One region of the Enterobacter ludwigii genome, then DNA from elsewhere that is predicted to be linked to it. Evidence: riboswitches for the same ligand, from Rfam matches in the RefSeq annotation. Region 1 holds a riboswitch; each other region holds the start of a gene.
The links. Region 1 has a riboswitch for thiamine pyrophosphate ahead of thiC (phosphomethylpyrimidine synthase ThiC). Riboswitches for the same ligand answer to the same signal wherever they lie in the genome.

Region 1 (9,939 bases):
ACAGCCGGTTGCGGCCATGGCTTCCAGCCACTGTCCGCCGCCTTTAGTGAACAGCGTCACCGGCACCCGGCGACCTTCGTTTTCACGCAGCAGGCCATCGACGATTTTATGCATGTAATACAGCGAGAACTGCTGGTAATCGCGCCCGGTCAGCACGCCGCCCCAGGTATCGAAAATCATCACCGACTGCGCGCCTGCTTTAATCTGCGCGTTAAGATAGAGTGTGACGCTCTTCGCCAGCTTGTCGAGCAGCGTATGCAGCGCCTGTGGCTCCGCGTACATCATCTTTTTAATGACGGTAAAGGCTTTGCTGCTGCCACCTTCCACCATATAGGTCGCCAGCGTCCACGGGCTGCCTGAGAAGCCAATCAGCGGCACTTCGCCTTTCAGTTCACGGCGAATTGTGCGCACGGCGTTCATCACGTACCCCAGCTCCTGCTCAGGATCCGGTACCGGCAGCTTATCAACGTCGGCTTTGCTTTTGATCGGGGAGGTGAAACGCGGACCTTCACCGGTTTCGAAATAGAGCCCAAGGCCCATGGCATCCGGAATGGTCAGAATGTCCGAAAAGAGAATAGCGGCATCCAGCGGGTAGCGGCGCAGCGGCTGGAGCGTCACTTCGCAGGCCAGCTCGGCATTTTTGCACAGCGACATAAAATCACCCGCCTGCGCACGCGTGGCTTTGTACTCTGGCAGATAGCGCCCCGCCTGGCGCATCATCCACACCGGGGTGACATCAACGGGCTGGCGCAGCAGCGCACGCAGATAACGATCGTTCTTCAGTTCGGTCATTTTGCAGTTCCTTATTGCGTCAGTCCGTGAGTGTAACACTACTCATACTCGGCCCGACACATTGCCACGGTATCTTCTATCAGCCGACGGGCTACCGTTCCCGGCGGGGGTAACAGTGGCAAATCGTCATAACGGTACCAGTTCGCGTCCAGCAGCTCTTTCTGGTCGATAACAATCTCACCGCTATCGTATTCGGCCATAAACGCCGTCATCAGCGACTGCGGGAACGGCCACGGCTGAGACGTTACGTAACGCAGGTTCTTCACCCGGATCCCGCTCTCTTCCATCACTTCACGCGCCACCGCCTGCTCCAGCGTTTCGCCCACTTCAACGAACCCGGCAAGAACAGTATGAATGCCGTTGCGATGGCGGGTATGTTGCGCCAGCAGAATGGAATCGTCACGCCGGATAGCGACGATAATGCACGGCGCAATCTGCGGATAATAGCGTTCACGGCAGTGGCTGCAGAGCATGGCCCACTCGGTTTTGCTCGGGTGCATGGTATGCCCGCAGTAGCCGCAGTATTTATGCGATCGGTAAAACTCGGCCAGCTGCACGCCACGGCCTGCCAGCTGGAACAGGCCCACATCAAGATCCAGCACCTGACGAACTGATCCCATGTCCTGGCGGCGAGGCTGCTGGATCAACCACACCGGCTCCCCTTGCCACTCGCCGATCTTCAGCGCAGGCTGACCAACGAGATCGAAACGATCGGCAGTGCCATAGGGTATTTCCCCACCGGGCAGCCATAATTTTTGTTCGTGACTGACAATCCACCAACCCAGATCTGATTTTTCAATAATACGATCCATATCTATTGCACTACCTTCGCTTCACTGACATGTTGTTAGCATTGTGGTTACATTTTGGATAAGCAGAATCAATTCTAAACCTTGCGGAGTCGAACATGTTAAACCAGCTAGAAAGCCTGACTGAGCGCGTTAGAGGAAGTAACAAACTGGTGGATCGCTGGCTACATGTGCGCAAGCATCTACTCGTGGCTTATTACAATCTGGTCGGTATTAAGCCTGGCAAAGAATCGTTTATGCGGCTGAATGAAAAAGCGCTGGATGATTTTTGTCAGAGCCTGGTCGACTACCTGTCCGACGGCCATTTCAATATTTATGAACGCATTATCCGCGAAATGGAAGGCACTAGCCCGTATTTAACGGCATCCAAACTCTACCCGCTGCTGGAAGCCAATACCCAGCAGATCATGAATTACTACGATTCCACCCTCGAGAACGCCATCGATCACGACAACTACCTTGAGTTTCAACAGGCGCTGTCCGATCTCGGCGAAGCGCTGGAAGAGCGATTCTCGCTGGAAGATAAGCTGATCGCCCTCGTGCTGGATAACGATTCTAAGGCCAGCAACGAAGATAACATCGCGCGGCCTGCTTGAGTTCTTAATCGTTAACGAGTAGTTTACAAACATTCGCCCCTCTCAGGAGGGGGGTATTACACGAAATCATTCATGCGATAGCGTGAACGATGGCGTGTAAATTTCTTGTCGGAGTGCCCAGTGTGAAAGCACGGGCTGAGACCGTTAATTCGGGATCCGCGGAACCTGATCAGGCTAATACCTGCGAAGGGAACAAGAGTAAAACTGCTGTAGTATCGCCCCCGGGCGATCTCCTCTTGCTTCATCCGTCGTCTGACAAGCCATGTCCTTCACTTTTGGAATGAGCTATGTCTACTACTAAACTGACCCGCCGCGAACAGCGCGCACACGCCCAACACTTCATCGACACCCTGGAAGGCACCGCTTTCCCGAACTCTAAGCGTATTTACATCACCGGCTCTCAGGCGGATATCCGCGTTCCGATGCGCGAAATCCAGCTTAGCCCGACGCTTCTTGGCGGCAGCAAAGAAAACCCGCAGTATGAAGACAACGAAGCCGTGCCGGTCTACGACACGTCTGGCCCGTACGGCGATCCTGATGTGGCCATTAACGTGCAGCAGGGTCTGGTAAAACTGCGCCAGCGCTGGATTGACGCGCGTAACGACTGCGAAGAACTGACGGTTCGCAGCTCTGCCTACACCAAAGAGCGTCTGGCCGACGATGGCCTGGATGAACTGCGCTTCGCGGGCCTGCTGACGCCGAAACGTGCGAAAGCGGGCAAATGCGTTACCCAGCTGCACTATGCGCGTCAGGGGATCGTCACCCCGGAGATGGAGTTTATCGCTATCCGTGAAAACATGGGCCGTGAGCGCATCCGTAGCGAAGTGCTGCGCCACCAGCATCCGGGCGAAGGTTTCGGTGCCCGCCTGCCGGAAAACATCACCCCGGAGTTTGTACGCGATGAAGTGGCCGCTGGCCGCGCGATTATCCCCGCCAACATCAATCACCCGGAATCCGAACCGATGATTATCGGCCGCAACTTCCTGGTGAAGGTCAACGCCAATATCGGTAATTCCGCGGTCACCTCCTCCATCGAAGAAGAGGTCGAGAAGCTGGTCTGGTCAACGCGCTGGGGCGCGGACACGGTAATGGATCTCTCCACCGGGCGTTATATCCACGAAACCCGCGAGTGGATCCTGCGTAACAGCCCGGTGCCTATCGGAACGGTGCCGGTCTATCAGGCGCTGGAGAAAGTGAACGGTATCGCTGAAAACCTCACCTGGGAAGCGTTCCGCGACACGCTGCTGGAGCAGGCTGAACAGGGTGTAGACTACTTCACCATCCACGCGGGGGTGCTGCTGCGCTACGTGCCGATGACCGCGAAGCGTCTGACCGGCATTGTCTCGCGCGGGGGCTCAATCATGGCGAAGTGGTGTCTGTCTCATCATCAGGAAAACTTCCTCTACGAACACTTCCGCGAGATCTGCGAAATCTGTGCCGCTTACGACGTCTCGCTGTCGCTGGGCGACGGCCTGCGCCCTGGTTCCATTCGTGATGCCAACGACGAAGCGCAGTTTGCCGAACTGCACACGCTGGGCGAGCTGACCAAAATCGCCTGGGAGTATGACGTGCAGGTGATGATTGAAGGCCCGGGCCATGTCCCCATGCAGATGATCCGCCGCAATATGACGGAAGAACTGGAGCACTGCCATGAAGCACCATTCTATACCCTGGGGCCGTTGACCACCGATATTGCCCCGGGTTACGACCACTTCACCTCCGGAATTGGTGCGGCGATGATCGGCTGGTTCGGTTGCGCCATGCTCTGCTATGTGACGCCAAAAGAGCACCTCGGTCTGCCCAACAAAGAGGACGTGAAGCAGGGGCTTATCACCTACAAAATTGCCGCCCACGCTGCGGACCTGGCGAAAGGCCATCCGGGCGCGCAAATTCGCGATAACGCGATGTCGAAGGCCCGCTTTGAATTCCGCTGGGAAGATCAGTTTAACCTCGCGCTCGACCCGTTTACCGCCCGCGCCTATCACGACGAAACCCTGCCGCAGGAGTCCGGCAAAGTGGCCCATTTCTGCTCCATGTGTGGGCCAAAATTCTGCTCAATGAAGATCAGCCAGGAAGTGCGTGACTACGCCGCCGCGCAAACCATTGAAGTGGGCATGGCGGATATGTCAGAAACCTTCCGCGCGAAAGGCGGCGAAATCTACCTCAAAAAAGAGGAGGCGTAATGTACCAGCCCGATTTCCCACCCGTGCCCTTTCGTTTGGGGCTCTACCCGGTGGTGGACAGCGTGGAGTGGATTGCCCGCCTGCTGGAGGCAGGTGTACGCACGCTGCAGCTACGCATCAAAGATAAACGCGATGAGGAGGTGGAGAACGATGTCGCTGCCGCCATCGCGCTGGGGCGTCGGTATAACGCCCGCCTGTTTATCAACGACTACTGGCGACTGGCGATAAAGCACCAGGCCTACGGCGTGCATCTGGGTCAGGAGGATCTGGAGACCACAGACCTGAATGCCATCCGGGAAGCCGGTTTGCGCTTGGGTGTCTCGACCCATGACGATATGGAGATTGACGTGGCGCTGGCGGCACGCCCTTCGTACATTGCGCTTGGACACGTCTTCCCGACGCAAACTAAACAGATGCCCTCCGCGCCACAAGGGCTGGCACAGCTGGCGGCTCACGTGAAGCGTCTTGCGCAGTACCCGACCGTGGCCATCGGCGGGATTAGCCTTGAACGCGCGCCGGCCGTGCTGGATACCGGTGTCGGCAGTATCGCCGTCGTCAGTGCCATCACCCAGGCCGCAGACTGGCAGGCCGCCACCCGGCAGCTCTTACAACTGGCAGGAGCAGGCGATGAATGATCGTGACTTTATGCGCTATAGCCGCCAGATCCTGCTGGAGGATATCGCCATCGACGGGCAGCAAAAGCTGCTCGCCAGCCGGGTTTTGATTGTCGGGCTGGGCGGATTAGGCGCGCCTGCCGCGCTCTATCTGGCCGGTGCAGGCGTGGGCACGCTGGTACTGGCCGATGACGACGAGGTGCATCTTAGCAACCTGCAGCGTCAAATCCTCTTTACCACCGAGGATATCAACCAGCCCAAAGTACACATTACCCGCCAGCGCCTGAACCAGCTGAACCCGGATATTGAGCTCATTGCGTGTCAGGAGCGGCTCAGCGGCGACAATCTGCTCCGAGAAGTCGCCCTGGCCGACGTGGTGCTGGACTGCACCGACAATATGGCAACCCGCCAGGCGATCAACGCCGCCTGTGTCGCAAAAAATACGCCGCTTATCACCGCCAGCGCGGTGGGATTCGGCGGGCAGATGATGGTCCTGACACCGCCGTGGGCGCAGGGCTGCTATCGCTGTCTGTGGCCAGACGATGCTGAGCCAGAGCGTAACTGTCGCACCGCGGGCATTCTTGGCCCGGTTGTGGGGGTGATGGGTACCCTGCAGGCGCTCGAGGCCATCAAGCTGCTCAGCGGAATGGAGACCGAGCGCAACACGTTGCGGTTATTTGACGCCCGCTCCAGCGGCTGGCGTCATCTGGCGTTACACCGCGCCAGCCACTGCCCGGTATGTGGAGGCGGCAATGCGCATTCTCTTTAACGATGAGCCGATGAAATGCGAGGACGGGCTCACCGTTACCGTGCTGCTCGATAAGCTTCGCCAGCTCAAGCCGGGAACGGCGCTGGCGCTCAATCAACAGATCCTGCCGCGCGAGCAGTGGGAACATCAGCAGGTCAGTGAAGGCGACCAGATCCTGCTGTTTCAGGTTATCGCAGGGGGCTGAGATGTTACGTATTGCCGATAAAGTCTTTGATTCACATCTGTTTACCGGAACCGGGAAATTCGCATCACCCCAGCTGATGGTCGATGCCATCCGTGAAAGCGGCAGCCAGCTGGTCACGCTGGCGTTAAAGCGCGTGGATCTGCGCCATCACAGTGATGCCATTCTGGCGCCTTTACTGGAAGCTGGCGTCACGCTACTGCCAAATACTTCCGGCGCGAAAACGGCCGAAGAGGCCATTTTCGCCGCTCAACTTGCGCGTGAAGCGCTCGGCACACGCTGGCTGAAGCTGGAAATTCACCCGGATGCTCGCTGGCTGTTGCCCGACCCGATCGAGACGCTGAAAGCGGCGGAAAAGCTGGTACAACAAGGGTTCATCGTTCTGCCTTACTGCGGTGCCGATCCGGTACTCTGCAAACGGCTGGAAGACGTTGGCTGCGCCGCCGTTATGCCGCTGGGCGCACCTATTGGCTCCAACCAGGGGCTGGAAACCCGGGCAATGCTGGAGATCATCATTGAGCAGGCCACCGTGCCGGTGGTGGTGGATGCGGGTATTGGCGTACCAAGCCATGCCGCGCAGGCGCTGGAAATGGGGGCGGACGCGGTGCTGGTGAACACGGCCATCGCGGTTGCCGACGATCCGGTCATGATGGCGCGCGCGTTTCGCATGGCGGTGGAGGCTGGCCTGCTGGCACGGCAATCAGGCCCTGGCTCGCGCAGTTTTCAGGCGCAGGCCACCAGCCCGCTGACCGGTTTTCTGGAGGCAATCTCATGACCACCTTTACCGACCGCTGGCGGCAGCTTAACTGGGACGACATTGCCCTGCGCATCAACAGCAAAACGCCGGTCGACGTCGAGCGCGCACTGAATGCGCGCCATCTGACCCGCGACGATTTAATGGCCCTGCTCTCCCCTGCGGCCAGTGCTTATCTGGAGCCGATGGCCCAGCGCGCCCAGCGTCTCACCCGACAGCGCTTTGGCAACACGGTGAGCTTTTACGTCCCGCTCTATCTCTCAAACCTGTGCGCCAATGACTGTACCTACTGCGGCTTCTCCATGAGCAACCGCATTAAGCGTAAGACGCTTGATGAGGAGGAAATCGCGCGCGAGTGTGCGGCCATCCGGGAAATGGGCTTCGAGCATCTCCTGCTGGTCACCGGTGAGCACCAGGGCAAAGTCGGGATGGACTACTTCCGCCAGCACCTTCCTGCCATTCGTCGTCAGTTCGCCTCGTTGCAGATGGAAGTGCAGCCCCTGTCGCAGGATGAGTATGCGGAGCTCAAAACGCTCGGACTGGATGGAGTGATGGTCTATCAGGAAACGTACCACGAAGCGACCTACGCCCGGCATCACCTGAAGGGCAAGAAACAGGACTTCTTCTTCCGCCTTGAAACGCCGGACAGGCTCGGACGTGCCGGGATCGACAAAATTGGCCTTGGTGCGCTGATTGGGCTTTCCGATAGCTGGCGCGTGGATTGTTATATGGTGGCGGAACATCTGTTGTGGCTTCAGCAGCACTACTGGCAGAGCCGCTACTCCATCTCCTTCCCCCGGCTGCGCCCGTGTGCTGGCGGGATTGAACCGGCCTCACTCATGGATGAGCGCCAGCTGGTACAAACGATCTGCGCGTTTCGCCTGCTTGCCCCGGAGGTTGAATTATCGCTCTCAACACGTGAATCACCGGCGTTCCGCGACCGCGTGATCCCGCTTGCGATAAACAACGTGAGCGCATTTTCCAAAACACAGCCGGGCGGTTACGCCGATGATCACCCTGAACTGGAGCAGTTTGCCCCGCATGATGGACGACGTCCGGAAGCGGTCGCCGCGGCCCTGAGCGCGCAGGGGCTGCAGCCGGTCTGGAAAGACTGGGACAGCTGGCTGGGAAGAGCCTCGCAATTACGCTGAAACATACTGCAACTCCGCAGAAATAAAACGAGGCGGCACGGAGAGTCACAACCGGATGATTGTCAGCTATCGTCCGGTTTTTTATTGTCATGTGGTCAGCAACGGACGCTGACCAGGGCGAAAAGCTTCTTCCTCGTTTCGCCCTGCCTCTGACTTATCGTGCACACTGAATTTCTGATTTTATGAGTAATTTCTTAGCCATTCTTAAGATAAATCATCTCGTCTGAAATCGTGTTCCGTATAATTAACAGCTAACCGCAGGACTGCGACTATGCTGAGAGGATATCGGCAGACGAAAAGCATTCACCCTCAGGAATGATGTACAACTCATGGCACTTCACAGCAAAAAACTCTCTTTTACCCGGCCAATAATAGCCAGCTTCGCAGGGATACTGTGCAGTTTTGCACTGATCGCTGTCGTGGTTACGCTTTCGCAAAGAAAGGATTTTCTTGAGGATTATCATAAAATTAATGGTAATTTCACGCATAATCTGGCGGTTAACTATACCGAATCAATGTTGCGTGAAAACGACTATATTCTTGGTCGTTCTGCGATGTACTTTTCCCGCAACGAGATACTGAATGAGACGCTGAACGTCAACCCGACGCAAGGGTTGCAGATGTTGATGCATTTGCAAAACCTGATGCCGACCGTGTCATCCATCTCGCTGGCCGACACGGAGGGGCATTATTTGCACGCTCCAGAAGCGCCTCCCACGGAAAAGAGTAAAAACGTCGATCCGCGGACGCGCCCGTGGTTTGTCGCCCACGCGGAAGCCAGTATTTTCAGCCATTATACCCACCCTTATATGGACTACTTTACCGGGCATCCAACGGTCACGCTTTATAAGCCGTTGATTTCAACAGAAGGCAGACTCAAGGGAACGCTCGCCTTTCATCTTGATTTGGCGTCGATGGGGTATACCCTTCGACAGATGGTGGCTCCTGTACAAGGGGAATTCTTCGTCGTCGAGCGCGACGGAACCGTGGTGCTTCATCCTGATACGGGCGCGCTGTTCAAAAAATACGTGAGCGAAGCGCTGATGGACAAAATGACCAGCGGCGAGGGTCATTTATACGACCGGAAAAGTAAAACCTGGTATTACTACTACTCCTTCACTAACCCGGATTGGTTTGTCATCTACCGGGTCTCTGGCGCGACCCTGACGGATATTACCCGCCACGAAACCACTATCGTTGGCTGGGGATTTGCACTGGCGGCGATTATTATCATTCTCTTCGGTTTGTACCTTCGCCATGCCTCGCGTACCGTGCTGATGCATATTATCAACGCCATCAAAACTGGCGACGTCAGCCAGGCTCCGCGTCTGGAAGCGATGCTGAGTCATACCATCCAGTCGAATAAAGAGCGTGAAATGGCATATGTCCGCCAGGCAACCCACGATGCGCTAACAGGCTGCAAAAACCGCCGCGCGTTCGATACCGATGTGGAAGAGTTAATGGCGGCTCAACAGCCTTTCGCACTGGCGCTGGTGGACATCGATAACTTCAAATCAATCAACGATACCTGGGGCCACCTTAGCGGCGATATTGTCCTGCGTAACGTGGCACGTGAAGGGATCCAGATCATGCAACCGCACCACATCTCAGTGTACCGGTACGGTGGAGAAGAGTTTGCGGTGGTCTTCCAGGCTGCGCAAATTGCTGATGCAATCTCGTTGCTGGAAGCGTGGCGTACCACCATTGAAAAACGCGTCTGGCGGGAAGAAAACCTGCAGGTCACGTTCAGTGCAGGCCTGGGGGAATGGCATTTCGAACCGCTGGAGCAATTTGTCGGGAGCGTGGATAACGCACTTTACAGCGCAAAACAGCAGGGTAAAAACCGCATCCTTCAGACCTCCATCCGTTAATTTCTTCCCTCCCACGCTGTCCGTTTCGACGGGCAGCGTGCGCTTTCATGCAAAATTGTAACCGGTTTCAGAAAATCACCCATTTCTTTGTGATGCCTGACACACAATCGCGGTAAAGCGGTTGTTGAAGCGGTCTGCACGGGATAATTATCAATAAACACATGTAGATCGAGGCTGATTATGAAGAACATCGTTTTATGCTGTGCAGCGGGAATGTCA
Region 2 (9,939 bases), 420 kb from region 1:
TTGGCAACGCCATCGCGGCGGTGCACGCCGGTGCACGTCAGGTAGAAGGCGCGATGAACGGCATCGGTGAACGTGCAGGTAACTGTTCACTGGAAGAAGTGATCATGGCGATCAAAGTGCGCAAAGACATCATGAATGTGCATACCCGCATCAATCACAACGAAATCTGGCGTACCAGCCAGACCGTCAGCCAGATCTGCAACATGCCCATCCCGGCTAACAAGGCGATTGTGGGTACCGGCGCCTTTGCGCACTCCTCCGGTATTCATCAGGATGGCGTGCTGAAAAACCGTGAAAACTACGAAATCATGACCCCGGAATCCATCGGCCTGAACCAGGTTCAGTTGAACCTGACCTCCCGTTCCGGTCGTGCGGCGGTGAAACACCGTATGGAAGAGATGGGTTATAAGGACAGCGATTACAACATGGATCAGCTGTACGACGCCTTCCTGAAGCTGGCCGATAAAAAAGGTCAGGTATTCGACTATGACCTGGAAGCGCTGGCCTTCATCAATAAACAGCAGGAAGAGCCTGAGCACTTCCGCCTCGATTACTTCAGCGTGCAGTCAGGCTCCAGCGACATTGCGACTGCCTCGGTCAAACTGGCCTGTGGCGAAGACATTAAGGCCGAAGCGGCAAACGGCAATGGCCCGGTTGATGCCATTTACCGCGCGATTAACCGCGTCACCGAGTACGACGTAGATCTGGTGAAATATGACCTGACGGCCAAGGGCCACGGTGAGAATGCCCTGGGTCAGGTTGATATCGTGGTCACCCACAATGGCCGTCGTTTCCACGGTGTGGGCCTGGCGACGGATATTGTTGAATCCTCCGCGAAGGCGATGGTCCACGTGCTGAACAATATCTGGCGCGCCGCTGAAGTTGAAAAAGAGTTGCAACGCAAAGCTCAGAATAAAGAGAACAACAAGGAAACCGTGTAATGTCGAAGAATTACCATATTGCTGTGTTACCGGGTGACGGTATTGGCCCGGAAGTGATGGCACAGGCGTTGAAAGTACTGGAAGCCGTTCGTTCGCGTTTTGCGATGAAAATCTCCACCAGCCACTATGATGTGGGCGGTATCGCCATCGATAATCACGGTACTCCGCTGCCAAAAGCGACCGTTGAAGGGTGTGAAAATGCGGATGCAGTGCTGTTTGGCTCCGTGGGTGGCCCTAAATGGGAACACCTGCCGCCCGCCGGGCAGCCTGAGCGCGGCGCGCTGCTGCCACTGCGTAAACATTTTAAATTGTTCAGCAACCTGCGTCCGGCGAAGCTGTACCAGGGGCTGGAAACGTTCTGTCCGCTGCGTGCAGATATCGCGGCTAACGGCTTTGACATCCTGTGCGTGCGTGAACTGACCGGCGGGATCTACTTCGGGCAGCCTAAAGGGCGCGAAGGCAGCGGTCAGCATGAAAAAGCCTTTGATACTGAGGTCTATCACCGTTTTGAAATTGAACGTATCGCCCATATCGCCTTTGAGTCGGCGCGCAAACGTCGTCATAAAGTGACGTCTATCGATAAAGCGAACGTTCTGCAGTCTTCTATTTTGTGGCGTGAAATCGTCAGTGAAGTCGCGAAACAGTATCCGGATGTCGAACTGTCCCATATGTACATCGACAACGCGACCATGCAGCTGATTAAAGATCCATCACAGTTTGACGTTCTGCTGTGTTCCAACCTGTTCGGCGATATTCTCTCGGACGAGTGCGCAATGATCACAGGCTCTATGGGGATGTTGCCATCAGCAAGCCTCAATGAAGAGGGATTTGGCCTGTACGAACCTGCAGGCGGCTCCGCGCCCGATATCGCCGGCAAAAACATTGCCAACCCGATTGCGCAGATCCTCTCCCTGGCCTTGCTGTTGCGCTATAGTCTTGATGCCGGTGATGCAGCAACTGCAATTGAAAACGCCATTAACCGTGCGTTAGAAGAAGGTGTCCGTACCGGTGATTTAGCACGCGGCACGGCGGCAGTCAGTACCGATGAAATGGGCGACATTATTGCCCGCTATGTCGCTGAAGGGGTGTAATCATGGCGAAAACGTTATATGAAAAATTGTTTGATGCGCACGTAGTTTACGAGGCACCAAACGAAACCCCACTGTTGTATATCGATCGCCATCTGGTGCACGAGGTTACCTCCCCTCAGGCATTCGACGGACTGCGTGCGCATAAGCGCCCGGTGCGCCAGCCAGGTAAAACCTTCGCGACAATGGATCACAACGTCTCCACGCAAACCAAAGATATCAATGCGTCGGGCGAAATGGCGCGTATCCAGATGCAGGAGCTGATCAAAAACTGCAATGAATTTGGCGTCGAGCTCTACGATCTGAACCACCCGTATCAGGGTATCGTCCACGTAATGGGGCCAGAACAGGGCATCACCCTGCCCGGCATGACCATTGTCTGCGGTGACTCCCACACGGCCACCCACGGCGCGTTTGGGGCCCTGGCGTTCGGTATTGGTACCTCTGAAGTTGAACATGTTCTGGCGACGCAGACCCTGAAACAGGGCCGCGCCAAAACCATGAAGATTGAAGTGAAAGGCAAAGCGGCCCCGGGCATTACCGCCAAAGACATCGTGCTGGCCATCATCGGTAAAACCGGCAGCGCAGGCGGCACCGGTCACGTGGTTGAATTCTGCGGTGAAGCCATCCAGGCACTGAGCATGGAGGGCCGTATGACGCTCTGCAACATGGCCATTGAGATGGGGGCAAAAGCGGGTCTGGTTGCGCCAGACGAAACAACCTTCAGCTATGTGAAGGGCCGTCTGCACGCGCCGAAAGACCAGGATTTTATTGAAGCAGTTGCGTACTGGAAAACCCTGAAAACCGACGATGGTGCGACGTTTGACACCGTGGTTACGCTGCAGGCGGAAGACATTGCGCCACAGGTCACCTGGGGAACCAACCCGGGCCAGGTGATTTCCGTTAACGATAACATTCCTGACCCGGCCTCTTTCAGCGATCCGGTCGAGCGCGCCAGTGCGGAAAAAGCGCTGGCCTATATGGGTCTGAAGCCAGGCATTCCGTTGACTGACGTGACCATTGATAAAGTGTTTATCGGCTCCTGCACCAACTCCCGTATCGAAGATTTGCGCGCGGCGGCCGAGATTGCCAAAGGCCGTAAAGTGGCACCGGGCGTTCAGGCGCTGGTCGTGCCGGGTTCCGGCCCGGTGAAAGCCCAGGCGGAAGCTGAAGGCCTGGATAAGATCTTTATCGAAGCGGGCTTCGAATGGCGCCTGCCTGGCTGCTCCATGTGCCTGGCCATGAACAATGACCGCCTGAATCCTGGCGAGCGTTGTGCCTCCACCAGTAACCGTAACTTTGAAGGCCGTCAGGGCCGCGGTGGGCGTACTCACCTGGTCAGCCCGGCAATGGCCGCCGCTGCGGCAGTGACCGGTCATTTCGCCGATATTCGCAGCCTGAAATAAGGAGACAATCATGGCAGAGAAATTTACCCAACATACGGGCCGGGTTGTCCCACTGGACGCCGCTAACGTCGACACTGACGCCATCATTCCAAAGCAGTTTTTGCAGAAGGTGACCCGTACCGGGTTTGGCGCGCATCTGTTTAACGACTGGCGCTTCCTGGACGACAAAGGCGAAGTGCCCAATCCCGAGTTCGTGCTGAACTTCCCGGAATTTAAAGGCGCATCGATTCTGCTGGCGCGTGAAAACTTTGGCTGCGGCTCTTCCCGTGAACATGCACCCTGGGCGCTCACCGACTACGGGTTTAAAGTGGTTATCGCCCCAAGCTTTGCCGATATCTTCTACGGCAACAGCTTCAATAACCAGCTGCTGCCGGTGACGCTGAGCGATGCGCAGGTGGACGAATTGTTCGCCCTGGTGAAGGCAAATCCTGGGATTTCGTTTGAAGTGGATCTGGAAGCGGAAGTGGTGAAAGCGGGTGATAAATCCTACAGCTTCAGCATTGACGCCTTTCGTCGTCACTGCATGCTGAATGGCCTGGACAGTATTGGCCTGACGCTGCAGCACGAAGATGCTATCTCCGCCTATGAGCAAAAACAGCCTGCGTTTATGGGGTAGGCTGCGTACCATCCCGGTGAAGATCAACATCGTCCAACATAATGGGTGCAGTACACCCTCAGTGTTAATTGATGTGGGACTCACCACTGTTTGCCTCTTGCGTCAGCCTGAGGCAAACAGCCTCGGCTGACGCCACGCGCGCTATGCGCCTTCTCAGACCCTGTCAGAAAATCGTTTTATTGCGTGAAGCCGCCTTCCAGAATCAGACATCTTTTACCCGGCAGGTTAGCACCAGCGTCACCACGGAAATGGCCGCAATCATCCAGTACACTGACGCGTGGCCGTAGGTTTGCGACAACGCCCCCTGAATCACCCCTGCCAGAATAACGCCCGTTGAAATGCTGTTGGTAAAGAGCGTAGTGGCAGAGCCTGCCCTTCCCGGCATTAAGTCCTGGAACCAGAGCATCCCAATCCCGGCCACGATGCCAATAAACACGGCATTAAACAGCTGCAGCGCAAGCAGTGCTTCGCGCGAATGGAAGACGATCAGCCCCAGATAAAAAAGCACTCCCGCCGCCACGGCGACGATCATCATGCGGCGCTTTCCAAAACGCTTAACGTAATAACCCGCCAGGATCATCGCCGGAATTTCCAGGCCGGCTGCCGTCCCCATCAGGATCCCCGCAAGCTTGTCCGGCAACCCCAGATCGCTGCTGATCCACAGCGGCATATCAATGATGTACATGGTGTTGCAGGTCCACATCAGCATGGACGCGATAAACAGCATGCGGACGTTTTTATCCTGCCAGCCGCTCACCTGGGTGATGGGTTTATCCGTTGTCTGCTCCACTCGCGCCACTGAGGGTAGCGTAAAGGCAATCAGTATCAGGCTGATGACAAAAATGCCGGCAGCGATGGAAAACATGGTGGTAAAGCCATAGTTCAGCGCCAGCATAAACGCCAGCGGCGGGCCGATCACCCAGGCCAGAGAGAGCTGCGCACGCATGACCGAGCTGAACATCACCACTTCCCGCGCCGAGTTATCCGCATATTCACGGGCCAGCGCGAACAGCTGCGGCATGGCGGTATTGGCGAGCGACGCCAGAAGCACGCCGCAGGTAATCAGCGTCAGGTAATGGCGATTGAAGGCAAACAGCAGCGCGTTACCCACGGCCATGGCGCAGCAAAAGAGGATCAGTTTGCGACGATCGCCCCGATTGTCCGATCGTTTTGCCAGTGCCAGACTGACCAGGATCCCGGCGATGGCGTTCACGGTATAAAACAGCCCCACCCAAAACGGCTGCGCCCCCACCTCACGGCTGAGAAACAGACTCAGCGTCGGAGCCTGCAATGCCCCCGCCACGCCCATCATAAAGGCCACCAGCATAAAAGCGGCATACACGCCGTTCAGGCGTCGCCCCATCGTCATCAACCAGAGCATGCGCAAGTCCTTGTGAAAGCGAATCGAAAGTGGGTGAATAGTAAACGAAAAAAGCCAGCAAAAACATTTTGCTGGCGGGTGATAAGCACCAATACTCAGTCACACATGATCGAGGCGAGTTAGCAAGAAGAGGTCGGTTTCGTAACGTCCCACTGCATCAGATCTTCCAGGATTTTCAACCGTTGCTCTGCACACTGGCGGGCCAGCCAGGACGCTCCCTGCGTCGCTGAAAAATAACGCTGATAAAACTGACGTGCGGTAGACCTCTTCATAATTTACCTCCTCACTTCATCGGGAAGAATTATTGGCCTAATATAGGGATTAATAAATTGCTGATTTTTTGTCAGGAGTTCCCCTTTTATGCCCTCTGGTCGTCTGCAACAACAATTTATCCGCCTCTGGCAATGCTGCGAGGGGCGATCGCAGGAGACCACGCTGAACGAGCTGGCGGACCTGCTCAGCTGTTCGCGCCGGCACATGCGCACGCTGCTTAATACCATGCAGCAGCAGGGCTGGCTCAACTGGGAGGCCGAGGCGGGTCGCGGAAAACGCTCGCGCCTGACCTTCCTGTATACCGGGCTGGCGTTGCAGCAGCAGCGGGCGGAAGACCTGCTGGAACAGGACCGCATCGACCAGCTGGTGCAGCTGGTGGGGGACAAAGCGGCAGTACGCCAGATGCTGGTGTCGCATCTCGGGCGCAGCTTTCGTCAGGGTCGCCACATTCTGCGGGTGCTCTACTATCGACCAATGAAAAACCTGTTACCCGGCACGGCGTTACGCCGCTCTGAAACCCATATGGCCCGACAAATATTCAGCGGCCTGACGCGCATAAATGAGGAAAATGGGGAACTGGAAGCGGATATTGCGCACCACTGGCAGCAACTTTCTCCTCTTCACTGGCGCTTCTTTCTACGTCCTGGTATTCATTTCCACCACGGCCGCGAGCTGGAGATGGTCGATGTGATTGCCTCTTTAGAGCGCGCCTGCACGCTACCGCTCTATTCCCATATTTCACGCGTTCACTCCCCTACGGCATGGACACTGGATGTTGAACTGTCTCAGCCGGACAAATGGCTTCCGTGGCTGCTGGGCTATGTACCGTCGATGATTTTGCCCGGTGAATGGGAGTCGATGAATAATTTTGCCAGCCTGCCGATTGGCACCGGCCCCTACTCTGTATCGCGCAATAACAACAACCAGCTGAAAATCCGTGCCTTTGATGACTATTTTGGCTACCGGGCGCTGATCGACGAAGTGAACGTGTGGGTATTACCGGATCTCAATGAAGAGCTGAGCGCCGGGCTGACGCTGGAAGGGCCCACCACGGGCGAAAAGGCCGTGGAGAGCCGGCTCGAAGAAGGGTGCTATTACCTGCTGTTCGACAGCCGTACCCATCGCGGGGCAAACCATGAGGTGCGCAAATGGATAAGCCACGTGTTGTCGCCCTCCAGCCTGATTTATCATGCGGAGGAGCAGTACCAAACCTACTGGTTCCCGGCGTATGGTCTGCTTCCTCGCTGGCATCACGCCCGTCCGACATACTGCGACAAGCCCGCCGGGCTGGAGTCCATCACCCTGACCTACTATCGCGAGCACGTTGAACACCGCTTTATCGCCAGAATCATGACCCGACTGCTGGCCGCCGTTGGGGTGAGGCTGGATGTCAAAGAGGTGGATTACGATGAATGGCATCAGGGGGAGATCGTCAGCGACATCTGGCTCAACAGCGCCAACTTTACCCTGCCGCTTGATTTCTCGCTCTTCTCTCACCTGTATGAGGTCCCGCTTATCCAGCACTGCATAGACCGGGACTGGCAACAGGACGCGGCACGCTGGCGCGCCGGCGACATGAATCTGGCCTCATGGTGCCAGCAGTTGCTGGCTGAACAAGCGATCGTGCCGTTGATCCACCACTGGCTGATGATCCAGGGGCAGCGTAGTATGCGCGGTGTCAGAATGAATACGCTGGGCTGGTTTGATTTTAAATCCGCCTGGTTTTCACCGCCGGAGCCATAACACTTTCGTAATATTTGCCAAATCATTACAATAGCGCCGTTCTCAACGGGGTGCTGCATCACTGATGTGCGCTGAGATAATACCCGTCGAACCTGATCCGGATAACGCCGGCGAAGGGATTTGAGGCTGTCACTCAAAATCCTTTGCCACTCAACCTTGAGGTGCAAAGTGTTAAAAAAAGTTCTCCCCCTTCTGGCGCTGTTTGCGCTGCCTGCTGTCGCGAAGCCCGTCCTGACGGTCTACACCTACGATTCCTTCTCAGCCGACTGGGGTCCGGGTCCGGTGGTGAAAAAAGCCTTTGAAGCTGACTGTCAGTGCGAACTGAAGTTCGTGGCGCTGGAGGATGGAGTCTCGCTGCTTAACCGCCTGCGCATGGAAGGCAAAAACAGTAAAGCCGATGTGGTGCTTGGGCTGGATAACAACCTGCTGGAGGCCGCCTCGAAAACCAAACTGTTTGCCAAAAGCGGCGTCGCCACCGATGCCGTCAGCGTCCCGGGCGGCTGGCAGAACGACACCTTTGTGCCGTTCGATTACGGTTACTTCGCGTTTGTTTACGACAAAAACAAGCTTAAAAACCCGCCGAAAAGCCTGAAGGAACTGGTCGAAAGCGAGCAGAAATGGCGCGTTATTTATGAAGATCCTCGCACCAGTACGCCAGGCCTGGGGCTGCTGCTGTGGATGCAGAAAGTCTACGGCGATGACGCTCCGCAAGCGTGGCAGAAGCTGGCCGCCAAAACCGTCACCGTGACAAAAGGCTGGAGCGAAGCCTACGGTCTGTTCCTGAAAGGGGAAAGTGATCTGGTTCTGAGCTACACCACCTCCCCGGCTTACCACATCATCGCCGAGAAAAAAGACAATTACGCCGCCGCCAGTTTTGCTGAAGGGCACTATCTGCAGGTCGAAGTGGCAGCCCGCACGGCATCCAGCAAACAGCCCGAACTGGCCGAGAAGTTCCTGAAATTTATGGTCTCCCCGGCATTCCAGAACGCTATTCCAGCGGGTAACTGGATGTACCCCGTGACCAGCGTGGCGTTGCCAGCGGGCTTTGAGAAACTGACCAAACCGCAAACCTCGCTGGAGTTTACGCCTCAGCAGGTTGCCGCACAGCGAGCAGCATGGGTAAGTGAATGGCAACGCGCCGTCAGCCGTTAATTCCCGGCTGGTTAATTCCTGGGCTGCTCGCCGCCGTATTGATGGTGGCGGTCAGTCTGGGCGCATTCCTTGCTTTATGGTTTAACGCGCCAGAGAGCGACCTGTTCGCGCTCTGGCACGACAGCTATCTCTGGCACGTTATCCGTTTCTCTTTCTGGCAGGCCTTTCTCTCTGCGCTGCTGTCGGTTATCCCCGCCATTTTCCTGGCACGCGCGCTTTATCGCCGCCGTTTCCCCGGCAGGCAGGCCCTGCTGCGCCTGTGCGCCATGACGCTGATCCTGCCGGTCCTGGTGGCCGTGTTTGGCATCCTGAGCGTCTATGGTCGTCAGGGGTGGCTGGCTTCACTATTCGGCCTGCTGGGTCTGGAGTGGCGCTTCTCGCCCTACGGACTGAAGGGCATTCTGCTGGCGCACGTCTTTTTCAATATGCCGATGGCGACCAGACTCTTTTTACAGGCACTGGAAAACATCCCCGGTGAACAGCGCCAGCTTGCCGCCCAGTTGGGCATGCGCGGTATGTCCTTCTTCCGCCTGGTCGAATGGCCGTGGCTGCGTCGTCAGATCCCGCCGGTTGCGGCTCTGATCTTTATGCTCTGTTTCGCCAGTTTTGCCACCGTGCTTTCACTCGGCGGCGGCCCGCAGGCCACCACCATCGAACTGGCAATTTACCAGGCGCTCAGTTACGACTATGACCCCGGCCGCGCCGCGCTGCTGGCGATGGTGCAGATGGTTTGCTGCCTGTGCCTTGTGCTGCTGAGCCAGCGTCTGAGCAAAGCCATCCCGCCGGGCAGTAATCAGATAACCGGCTGGCGCGACCCGCAGGACAGCATGCATAGCCGGATCGCTGATCTGCTGCTTATCACGCTGGCGCTGCTGCTTCTGCTTCCGCCGCTGATGGCCGTCATCGTCGATGGCCTGAACCTGAATCTCGTTACCGTGATGCAGCAGCCCGTTCTCTGGCAGGCAACGTGGACCTCGTTACGGATCGCGCTCGCCGCCGGGCTGCTGTGTGTCATGCTGACCATGATGCTTTTATGGAGCAGCCGCGAGCTTTACGCGCGTCAGGCCCGTAAAGCCGGGCACGCCCTGGAGCTGACAGGCATGCTGATCCTGGCGATGCCCGGCATTGTACTGGCGACGGGGTTCTTTTTACTGTTCAACAGCACTATTGGCCTGCCGGAAAACGCCGACGGCATCGTGATTTTCACCAATGCCCTGATGGCGATCCCCTACGCGCTGAAGGTGCTGGAAAATCCGATGCGAGACATCAACAGCCGCTACGCGCTGCTGTGCCAGTCGCTCGGTCTGCAGGGCTGGCAGCGGCTAAAGATTATCGAACT
Region 3 (9,939 bases), 1.1 Mb from region 1:
GCCCTGGAAGCAACTGGCAGGGCGGGATATCGCCGTGTTCTCAAAAGGTAATATTCAGCGTCTGGTTGCGGCGCTCGCGGAAAGCCACCGTTTGTCGTTGCCGACACGCTATCAGGTGGACTACATCGAAACTTTGTATGGTCTGGTGCGCTCGAAACTCGCCGTGGCGATTTTACCGCAGCTCTATACCACGCACCTCCAGGACCCGCAGCTCAGGGTGGTACATCTTCAACAACCGGCCCTGGCCCGCACGGTGGCGTTAATGCGCGCCCCGCAGCCGCTTCCTCCGCTTATCGAATCCTGCTTTACGCTGATGGCCGACACGTTGCGAACGAAATGACCCGACACTTCTTTACAGCGTGATGGCGCATTGCTCGCTAAGATGACCGTCGATTCATCAAGAGGTCACAATGGAAAACCGCAAATTCAGTCGACTGCGCCGCTGGGCGCGGGAAGGAATCATCTTCTTTCTGCTCGCGCTGGCCGTAATGTGGGGCGTGGATCAATACCGCAAGCCCACACTCCCCGCCAGCTTTAGCGCTGCACCGATGCACAGCATCGACGGAAAGAGCCACGATATAACGGCACTCAGCCAGGAACGCCCGCTGCTGATATACGTATGGGCAACCTGGTGCAGCATCTGCCGGTTTACGACGCCCTCGGTCAATACGCTGGCAGAACAGGGTGGCAACGTCGTGAGTATCGCCATGCGTTCCGGCGACGATGCAAAGCTGGCGCGCTGGGTCGACAAGAAACACCTGGTCATGCCGGTGGTTAACGATGCCAACGGTGCGCTGTCGCAGGCGTGGCAGGTGAGCGTAACACCGACGCTGGTGATCGTGTCGAAGGGGAAAGTGGTCAGTACTACTACGGGGTGGACAAGTTACTGGGGAATGAAGCTCAGACTGTGGTGGGCAGGGCTGTAAAGAGAGCCCCTCTTCCGGCGGAAGAGGGGCTGGATATTACTTCGCCAGAACTTCCTGTGCGGTACGCTCAACCAGCGACAGCAGGACTTTAATGTCCTCCAGGGTCACGGTTGGGTTCAGCAGAGTCAGCTTCAGGCAGGTGACGCCGTTATGCTCGGTCACGCCGACGTTAGCACGGCCGGATTCCAGCAGCGCATCACCAATTTTCTGGTTCAGCAGGGCGATACCCGCGTTGTCCATCTGTACCTGTCCACGGAAGCGGAACAGTACGCTTGCCAGCTGCGGCTGCATAACCAGTTCCAGAGCAGGCTGCTCTTTCACGTAAGCCGCAACCTGCTGTGCCAGCGTAACACCGTGATCGATGATCGCCGCGTATTGTTCCTGACCCAGCGCTTCCAGGCTCATCCACAGCTTCAGCGCGTCGAAACGACGGGTCGTCTGCAGAGATTTGGACACCAGGTTAGGCACGCCAGCTTCTTCATCGAACTCAGAGTTCAGATAGGCCGCCTGATAGCGCATCAGCTCATAGTGGCGCGCTTCTTTGAGCAGGAACGCACCGCAGCTGATGGTCTGGAAGAACTGCTTGTGGAAGTCCAGAGTAACGGAATCCACCAGCTCGATACCGTCCAGATAGTGACGATACTGCTCGGACATCAGCAGCGCGCCGCCCCAGGCCGCATCAACGTGTACCCAGATATTCTGTTTCGCCGCCAGTTCAGCAATGGCACGCAGCGGATCGATTGCACCTGCATCGGTAGTACCGGCAGTAGCAACAATCGCCAGGATCTGCTCGCCATTAGCATTGCACTGCTCAATTTTCGCTGCCAGATCGTTGAGATCCATGCGCGAGAATTCATCCGTTTTCACCTGCACGACGGACTGGTAGCCCAGACCCATCAGCGCCATGTTCTTCTGCACGGAGAAGTGTGCGTTTTCAGAGCACAGCACGCGGATTTTACGCAGATCGCCAACCAGGCCGTCCTGCTGAACGGAATGACCCTGACGCGCGAAGAACGCATCACGGGCCAGCATCAGACCCATCAGGTTGCTCTGCGTGCCGCCGCTGGTGAACACACCGGCGTCGCCAGCCTGATAACCCACGCGGGTACGCAGCCATTCGATCAGCTTGATCTCAATGATGGTTGCGGACGGGCTTTGATCCCAGGAGTCCATGCTCTGGTTAGTGGCGTTAATCAGTACTTCCGCCGCCTGGCTAACCACCAGGCTTGGGCAGTGCAGGTGCGCCACACACTGCGGGTGATGAACGGACAGGCTGTCTTTCAGGAAGAACTCCACGGCGCGTTCAATCGCCGCTTCGTTGCCCAGCCCTTTCGGGTTGAAATCCAGCTTAATACGGTCGCGCAGTTCCGCGACCGTTTTGCCCTGATACATCTCAGGCTGTTTCAGCCACTGCATCACAGCCTGAGTGCTTTGTTCAATCGCCTGCTGGTAAGCTTCAATGCTCTGCGCAGAGGAGAACAAAATTGGGTTTGAATCTGACATCGTGTTCAACAACTCCGGTTACGCCGGGCGAACGCCCGCAGCAAGCAGCGCCTGCTCGAATTTATCCAGGAAGACTTTCAGCTCATCATCGCTGATCAGCAGGGAAGGCAGCAGACGCAGAACAATACCGTTGCGACCACCGCGCTCCAGAATCAGGCCGGCTTCGAAGCACTTCTTCTGAATCAGTGCAGACAGCTCGCCATCACCCGGGTAGCAACCCATGTGGTCTGCCGCTTCGTGTGGCTTAACGATCTCAATCCCGATCATCATGCCCAGGCCGCGAACGTGACCGATAACCGGATAGCGTTTCGCCATCTCGTTCAGCTGGCCTTTCAGCCATTCGCCCTGCGCGGCCACTTTGCCCGCGATATTCTGGTCTTTCAGGATTTTCAGCGTTGTCAGACCGGTTGCCATTGCCAGCTGGTTGCCGCGGAAGGTACCGGTGTGGTGGCCTGGTGCCCACGCATCGAACTGTTTTTTGATGCCGAGTACCGCCAGTGGCAGACCGCCGCCAACCGCTTTAGACATCACGATGATGTCTGGCTCAATGCCCGCGTGTTCGAAGGCGAAGAATTTACCGGTACGGGCAAAGCCAGCCTGAACTTCGTCGAGGATCAGCAGAATGCCGTGTTCCTGAGTCACTTTACGGATGCGCTGCAGCCACTCAACCGGAGCCGGGTTCACGCCGCCTTCACCCTGAACGGCTTCAAGGATCACTGCCGCAGGTTTACGCACGCCGCTTTCAACGTCGTTGATCAGGTTTTCGAAATAGTAGGTCAGCGCTTTCACACCCGCTTCACCGCCGATACCCAGTGGGCAACGGTACTGGTGTGGGTAAGGCATGAACTGCACTTCTGGCATCATACCGTTAACCGCTTCTTTCGGAGACAGGTTGCCGGTAACGGCCAGTGCGCCGTGAGTCATACCGTGGTAACCACCAGAGAAGCTGATGATACCGCTACGACCGGTCACTTTTTTCGCCAGTTTCAGCGCTGCTTCAACGGCATCAGCACCGGATGGACCGGTGAACTGCAGGCAGTACTCTTTGCCCTGACCAGGCAGCAGAGAGAGCAGATATTCTGAGAACGCGTCTTTCAGAGGCGTAGTCAGATCCAGAGTATGTAACGGCAAGCCGCTGGTAATGACATTTTGGATGCTTTTCAGCACATCAGGATGGTTATGTCCAAGCGCAAGGGTGCCTGCGCCTGCTAAACAGTCAAGGTATTCTTTATTGTCTGCATCGGTGATCCACACGCCTTCTGCTTTAGTGATTGCTAAAGGCAGTTTGCGCGGATAACTCCTGACGTTAGATTCAAACTCGGCCTGACGGGCCAGATAGGTTTCGTTGCTTTTGTGGGCATCTACGGTGTCAATACGGACTTTATCCGTCATCATATCACTCCTACAACCGCCGCTTCGTTATGAGCAACGATTGAATAAAAAGTTAAAAAACAGATGGGGGCCTGAAAAAAACGCCGCCAATATAGAGCCTTTTGTCACGAGGCTCAATGGTTAATTTGTTTACTGTTTTATGACATGCGGTACGGGGGAGGGAATATCCTCATTTTAAGAATAAAAATTGCGCTTTATGCCAAACAAAAACAGCCGGTTACGCGTATTTTGTCAGGACTGTAAAAAGAGAGAAAAGTGTGTGACAAATCGTGCCATTGAGGGACGTTAAGGGGGGCAGATAGGCCCTTTAAGCGCATTATCTCGACATTACCTGCAAAATACCGGGGTCACGACAGGTTGTTTTTATTCCCGGACATAGCGGTTACAGGCTTCTCATTACATCTGATTGGTATAACAAAATCGTGAAAGCGAGAAATCAACAGGTCTTGCATCACTGGTACTCTTCCCCTAATCTGCCAAATGTAAGTGAATTCTTACCAATGACTCGGGGTGCCCCATCACTGATGGGCTGAGAAATACCCGTATTACCTGATCTGGATAATGCCAGCGTAGGGAAGTCAGATGCCTTCCCGGTCATCGCTTCTTCACGCACGGCAGGAGCGATACCATGCAGCCTGACCTGCTCGATTTACACGTTTTACATCAGTTTCGAACCCGTTCCCCACTTACCCACTGTATGACCAACGATGTGGTACAGACCTTTACGGCCAATGTGTTACTGGCGCTTGGCGCTTCTCCGGCTATGGTGATTGAAGCCGAAGAGGCCGAGCAGTTTGCCGCGCTCGCAGATGCCCTGCTGATTAACGTCGGGACGCTGACGGCGCCGCGCGCCCAGTCGATGCGCCGGGCGATTGAGCGTGCAGTGGCCGCAGGGAAACCCTGGACGCTTGACCCGGTTGCCGTAGGGGCGCTGACGTTCCGCACCCGTTTTTGCCACCAAATCCTCGCCCTGAAACCGGCGGCCATTCGCGGCAATGCCTCGGAAATTCTCGCCCTTGCCGGGATGAGTGCGGGCGGGCGCGGCGTCGATACCACCGACACGGCGGCGGCTGCGTTGCCTGCCGCGCAGGCGCTGGCTCGCCAGACGAATGCCATTGTGGTGGTCACCGGTGAACGGGATTACGTCACCGACGGGCAGCGCACCCGCACGGTAGTGGGCGGTGACCCGATGATGACCCGCGTGGTGGGAACGGGATGCGCGCTCTCGGCAGTCGTGGCGGCGAGCTGCTCGCTTCCCGGTGACCGGCTGGATAACATTGCCGCCGCTTGCGGATGGATGAAACGTGCCGGAACGGCGGCCGTCGCCCGGTCTGTTGGTCCCGGCAGTTTTGCCAGCGCGTTCCTCGACGCGCTCTACACTCTGGAGGAACGGGCATGAATCGGATTAACGCCCTTACCATTGCCGGTACCGACCCAAGCGGCGGCGCGGGCATTCAGGCTGATTTGAAAACGTTCTCCGCACTCGGGGCGTACGGCTGCTCGGTGATTACCGCGCTGGTGGCGCAAAATACGCGTGGCGTGCAGTCGGTTTACCGCATTGAGCCGGACTTTGTCGCCGCACAGCTGGATTCGGTTTTCAGCGATGTACGAATCGACACCACCAAGATTGGGATGCTGGCCGAGACCGACATTGTTGAAGCGGTGGCAGAACGGCTTAAACGTTACCAGGTACAAAACGTGGTGCTGGATACCGTGATGCTGGCAAAAAGCGGTGACCCGCTGCTGTCCGCCTCCGCCGTCGAGACGCTGCGAAGTAAGCTGCTGCCGCAGGTGGCGCTTATCACGCCTAATCTGCCTGAAGCCGCTGCGCTGCTGGATGCGCCGCACGCGCAAAATGAGCGCGAAATGAAAGAGCAGGGGAATGCGCTCCTGGCGATGGGCTGCGGTGCCGTGCTGATGAAAGGCGGTCATCTTGATGATGAAGAAAGCCCTGACTGGTTGTTTACCCACGACGGTGCGCTGCGTTTCACGGCCCCGCGGGTACAGACCAAAAACACCCACGGGACCGGCTGCACGCTCTCTGCCGCGCTGGCGGCTTTGCGCCCCCGTCGTGACAACTGGGGGGATACGGTCCGCGACGCTAAAATCTGGCTCTCCGAAGCGCTGGCAAAAGCCGATACTCTCGAGGTTGGTCACGGTATTGGTCCGGTACACCATTTTCATGCCTGGTGGTAAGCCGTATACTGGCAACACACACCAGGCCTGAGAAAAACAGAGATGGAACAAGCGCATACCCGGTTAATCGACCAACTGAATGAACGCATTGCCGCCCCGGACAACACGCCGCTGTATCTGAAATTTGCCGAAACGGTAAAAAACGCGGTACGCAACGGGGTGCTGGAGCATGGGAATATACTGCCCGGCGAGCGCGATCTCAGTCAGTTAACCGGCGTGTCGCGCATTACCGTGCGCAAAGCGATGCAGGCTCTGGAAGCCGAGGGCGTAGTGACGCGCGCCCGCGGCTACGGGACGCAAATCAATAACATCTTTGAATACTCGCTCAAGGAAGCGCGCGGTTTTTCTCAGCAGGTGGTGCTGCGCGGCAAAAAGCCCAACACGCTGTGGGTGAATAAACGGGTGGTGAAATGCCCGGAAGAGGTGGCCAGCCAGCTGTCAGTGCCGCCGGAGAGCGAGGTCTTTTTGCTTAAGCGCATCCGCTATGTGGATGATGACGCCGTATCGATTGAGGAGTCCTGGGTGCCGGTAGGGTTGATTCACGATCCGGATGCAATTGGGATTTCCCTGTATGACTACTTCCGTAGCCAGAATATCTTCCCGCAACGCACCCGCTCACGCGTCAGTGCCCGCATGCCGGACAGCGAGTTTCAGACGCATATCCGCATGGATGACAAAATCCCGGTGCTGGTGATCAAGCAGGTTGCACTTGATCAGCAGAACCGGCCCATTGAGTTCAGCATCAGCTACTGCCGTAGCGATTTATACGTCTTTGTGTGCGAGGAGTAACGCCTCGCGCCCTGGCGCGCAGTCGCCGCCGCGGTGGCTAACGACCCAGGCCGCCACTGCATTGCCAAGCGTAACGGCATCAGCCAGCGACCATCCTGCCGCCAGCCCGGCAAGCGTGCCACCGGCGTGGCTGTCGCCCGCACCGATCGTGTCGACGACGGTTGCGGGAAACGCCGGAACGTAGCCCGATTTATCACCCTCAAACCAGGCGGCACCGTCTTTATCGTGGCGAATAATCAGCGCAGAACCAAAACGCTGTAGCCACTGCGGGCCGAGTGTTTCAGCTTCCATGCCAAATCGTCCCGCTGCCATCTCCGCTTCCTGGCGATTAAGCGATACCATCGGCTTACAGGCCATGATCCGCGCCATCAGCGCATCAGGGATATCGGCAATACGCGGCCCAAAGTCGATAAACGCGGTAACGTTTTCCAGGCCCTCCAGCCAGGCCGTCAGACGCTCTCCGCACGGTGACGCCAGCTGATAGCCTGAGAGGTAGACCAGGCTTTCAGGCGGCACGTTCAGCGCATCCAGCCAGCGCTGTTGCCACTGGTTCTCCACGCCGCTAAACGACATAAAGGTCCGCTCACCGTCCGGTTCGACCAGCGCCAGACACCAGCCGTTGTCGCCCGTTTCTACTTCGACGACGCTGTGCAGATCCTGTTTGGCCATGGCGTTACGGATGATGTCTGCCCACACTCCATGGCCGACGGGGAGCGCGTTTTGCGCGGCGATCCCGAGCCGTTTCAGCGCAATAGCAATATTCAGCGCACAGCCGCCGATATTGACACCCTGTTGTTTAAGTTCGATATCACACCCGCGCCAGGGCAGGGCATAGGCGTCAGCGATCACGTCGATGACCGCGGCACCCAGCACCGTGACCGGGCGAGTGGCGTGCAGTGTTTCAAGGCGTGCAGCAAAAGCACTCATACGCCCTCCCTTTGCTCCCGGAAGTGCAGCAGTTTTTCACAGTAGTGGTTAAAGTCGAGGCGGTTTACGGCGTCGAGTTCCTCCTTGTACGCCGGGTCAATCGCCTGTACGCCGTGAAGCGCACCGCAGATTGCCGTCGCCATCGCGCCGATGGTGTCCGTATCACCGCCGAGGTTGGCGCACAAAATGGCGCAGCGGTTCGGGTCGGTGCCTGCCAGTTCGACCATCGCAATCGCCGCTGGAACCGACTCAAGCGTGCTGGTGCCCGCGCCAATAAGCTGGTAAACCTGCTCGCTGGCGGAATCGATGCCGTTGGCTTCACGCACGGTCTTAAGGGCGAGCTCAATCCGTGCCGCCAGCGATGCGCTGAAGGTGGTTGTTTTCGCTTCCTGTGCGTAGCGGGCAATGCCTGGCAGGGCATCGACGATGTTCTGCCAGCGTTCACCGTCAATGGCACGCGACACTGCCCAGGCTATCACCACCGCGCCGGCAATCGCGAGGTCGGATTTATGGGTCGGGCTGGAGGCCAGCGCTACCTCTGCGACAAAGTGTTCCAGACGCGTGGCCGGCAGCAGGCAGCCCAGAGGAGAGGCGCGCATCGCCGCACCGTTGGTGACGCCGTTGTTTTCCAGTTCACTGACCGGCATGCCGTCACGAATGGCGTTAAGCGCAATCTTCGATGTCGGGCCTAACACATTCTTGTTAAACGCATCGAACGATTCCGCCCAGTGCAGAATATGTTTGCCGATAACATCTGCGTTGATCTGCCCGTCGCATTCGATAATCGCATCCGCCAGGCATAACGCCATTGACGTATCGTCGGTGAATTCTGCCTGCTTAAAATAGCAGGCGGCGTTATTTTCAGCCGGTCCGGGTAAAAAACGGTCGATCCAGCCGAAGTGTGCTTTGACGCGCTTTCTCGGCCAAAGCTCCGACGGCATGCCCATCGCATCCCCTAACGCTTGCCCGTAAAGGGCACCGAGAACACGTTCTTGTTTCATTTAACTTCCCCTCGTGTCAGCGCGGTATCGCCTTCAACCACCTCAATTGCGGTGATCTCTTTGTCCGATTCGCGGAAAAACAGCATAAACAGCACGGCGATCACGGCAATCATGATCCCTCCGAATGCCCACATTCCGGCCCAGTTGAAGGTCAACCCATTCACCGGCTCTTTGTATGCGAACATTTTTTCCATCATCACGCCGCCCAGGCGGTAACCTAACAGGCTACCAAACCCCTGACAGCACAGCGTAATCAGGCCTTGTGCGGCGGTGCGCATATGCACCGGCGCTTTTTTATCCACGTAGATATACGCGGTCACATAGTAGAAGTCGTAGCTCACGCCATGCAGCAGAATGCCGAGGAACAGCAGGGCATAGGTGAAGTACTGGTCGGCACCACCGTAAACAAAGAAGCCATAGCGGATGGCGGCGGTGAGCAGGCCCAGCAGCAAGACCTTCTTAATACCAAAGCGTTTGGTGAAGAACGGCAGCGCCAGCATAAAGAAGATTTCGGAGAACTGGCCGAGCGTCATCCAGCCGGTGGCGTTTTTCATCCCCACTTCGGTGAGATAGCCGTTGGCAAAGATGTAATAAAAGGCCAGCGGCATCGCGAACAGGAATGAGCAGAAGAAGAACACCAGGAAGTTTTTATCGCGCAGCAGGATCAGCGCATCCAGCCCCAGCATGACTTTGAAATCCATCTTGCCGGTACTCTTCGGCGGGGTGTTCGGCAGGAACAGCGCAAAGACACCGAGCAGGGCGGAGCTGCCCGCCGTCATCAGCAGCGGAATATTGGTATCGGAAATGTCGTTATAGCCCATCATCTGCGGCAGAAAACCGCACGCCAGTCCCGAGGCGATCCAGCCAAGGGTGCCCATCACGCGGATACGCGGGAAATCAGCCTCCACATCATCCACATTGGCGAAGGCAATACTGTTGGTCAGCGCAATGGTCGGCATATAGGTCAGGGAGTAAATCAGCAGCAGCGGGAAAAAGGTACTGAACTGGGTTTGCTGTGCGGCGAAGTACATCACAATGGCACCGGCGAACATCAGTACGGCCAGTACTTTCTGCGCAGCGAAAAAGCGGTCGGTCAGTGAACCCACCAGAATGGGGGAGAGGATCGCGGCAATCGCGGTACAGGCATAAGACCAGCCAATTTCCCCGGCGGTAAAACCGCTTTTGCTCAGCCACAGCCACAGCGG

Region 2: another riboswitch for thiamine pyrophosphate. It lies ahead of thiB (thiamine ABC transporter substrate binding subunit); the one in region 1 lies ahead of thiC (phosphomethylpyrimidine synthase ThiC).
Region 3: another riboswitch for thiamine pyrophosphate. It lies ahead of thiM (hydroxyethylthiazole kinase); the one in region 1 lies ahead of thiC (phosphomethylpyrimidine synthase ThiC).

What each region holds. Positions count from the first base shown of each region.
Region 1 covers NZ_CP017279.1:3,454,179-3,464,117, reverse strand. The annotation lists gene hemE (uroporphyrinogen decarboxylase) at 1-792, opposite strand, end outside; partial or broken gene BH714_RS24505 (hypothetical protein) at 794-883, shown strand; partial or broken gene nudC (NAD(+) diphosphatase) at 852-1,604, opposite strand; gene BH714_RS16280 (Rsd/AlgQ family anti-sigma factor) at 1,700-2,197, shown strand; TPP riboswitch at 2,297-2,406, shown strand; gene thiC (phosphomethylpyrimidine synthase ThiC) at 2,485-4,380, shown strand; gene thiE (thiamine phosphate synthase) at 4,380-5,015, shown strand; gene BH714_RS16265 (HesA/MoeB/ThiF family protein) at 5,008-5,763, shown strand; gene thiS (sulfur carrier protein ThiS) at 5,747-5,947, shown strand; gene thiG (thiazole synthase) at 5,949-6,719, shown strand; gene thiH (2-iminoacetate synthase ThiH) at 6,716-7,849, shown strand; gene BH714_RS16245 (sensor domain-containing diguanylate cyclase) at 8,179-9,720, shown strand; gene BH714_RS16240 (PTS sugar transporter subunit IIB) at 9,901-9,939, shown strand, end outside.
Region 2 covers NZ_CP017279.1:3,877,051-3,886,989, reverse strand. The annotation lists gene leuA (2-isopropylmalate synthase) at 1-941, shown strand, start outside; gene leuB (3-isopropylmalate dehydrogenase) at 941-2,032, shown strand; gene leuC (3-isopropylmalate dehydratase large subunit) at 2,035-3,435, shown strand; gene leuD (3-isopropylmalate dehydratase small subunit) at 3,446-4,051, shown strand; gene BH714_RS18280 (sugar efflux transporter) at 4,254-5,432, opposite strand; gene sgrT (glucose uptake inhibitor SgrT) at 5,552-5,704, opposite strand; gene sgrR (HTH-type transcriptional regulator SgrR) at 5,793-7,448, shown strand; TPP riboswitch at 7,485-7,585, shown strand; gene thiB (thiamine ABC transporter substrate binding subunit) at 7,617-8,600, shown strand; gene thiP (thiamine/thiamine pyrophosphate ABC transporter permease ThiP) at 8,576-9,939, shown strand, end outside.
Region 3 covers NZ_CP017279.1:2,364,156-2,374,094, reverse strand. The annotation lists gene BH714_RS11190 (LysR family transcriptional regulator) at 1-340, shown strand, start outside; gene BH714_RS11185 (protein disulfide oxidoreductase) at 411-926, shown strand; gene BH714_RS11180 (pyridoxal phosphate-dependent decarboxylase family protein) at 963-2,429, opposite strand; gene BH714_RS11175 (diaminobutyrate--2-oxoglutarate transaminase) at 2,448-3,824, opposite strand; TPP riboswitch at 4,318-4,414, shown strand; gene thiM (hydroxyethylthiazole kinase) at 4,450-5,220, shown strand; gene thiD (bifunctional hydroxymethylpyrimidine kinase/phosphomethylpyrimidine kinase) at 5,217-6,017, shown strand; gene BH714_RS11160 (GntR family transcriptional regulator) at 6,060-6,806, shown strand; gene BH714_RS11155 (PfkB family carbohydrate kinase) at 6,780-7,733, opposite strand; gene BH714_RS11150 (ADP-ribosylglycohydrolase family protein) at 7,730-8,734, opposite strand; gene BH714_RS11145 (nucleoside permease) at 8,731-9,939, opposite strand, start outside.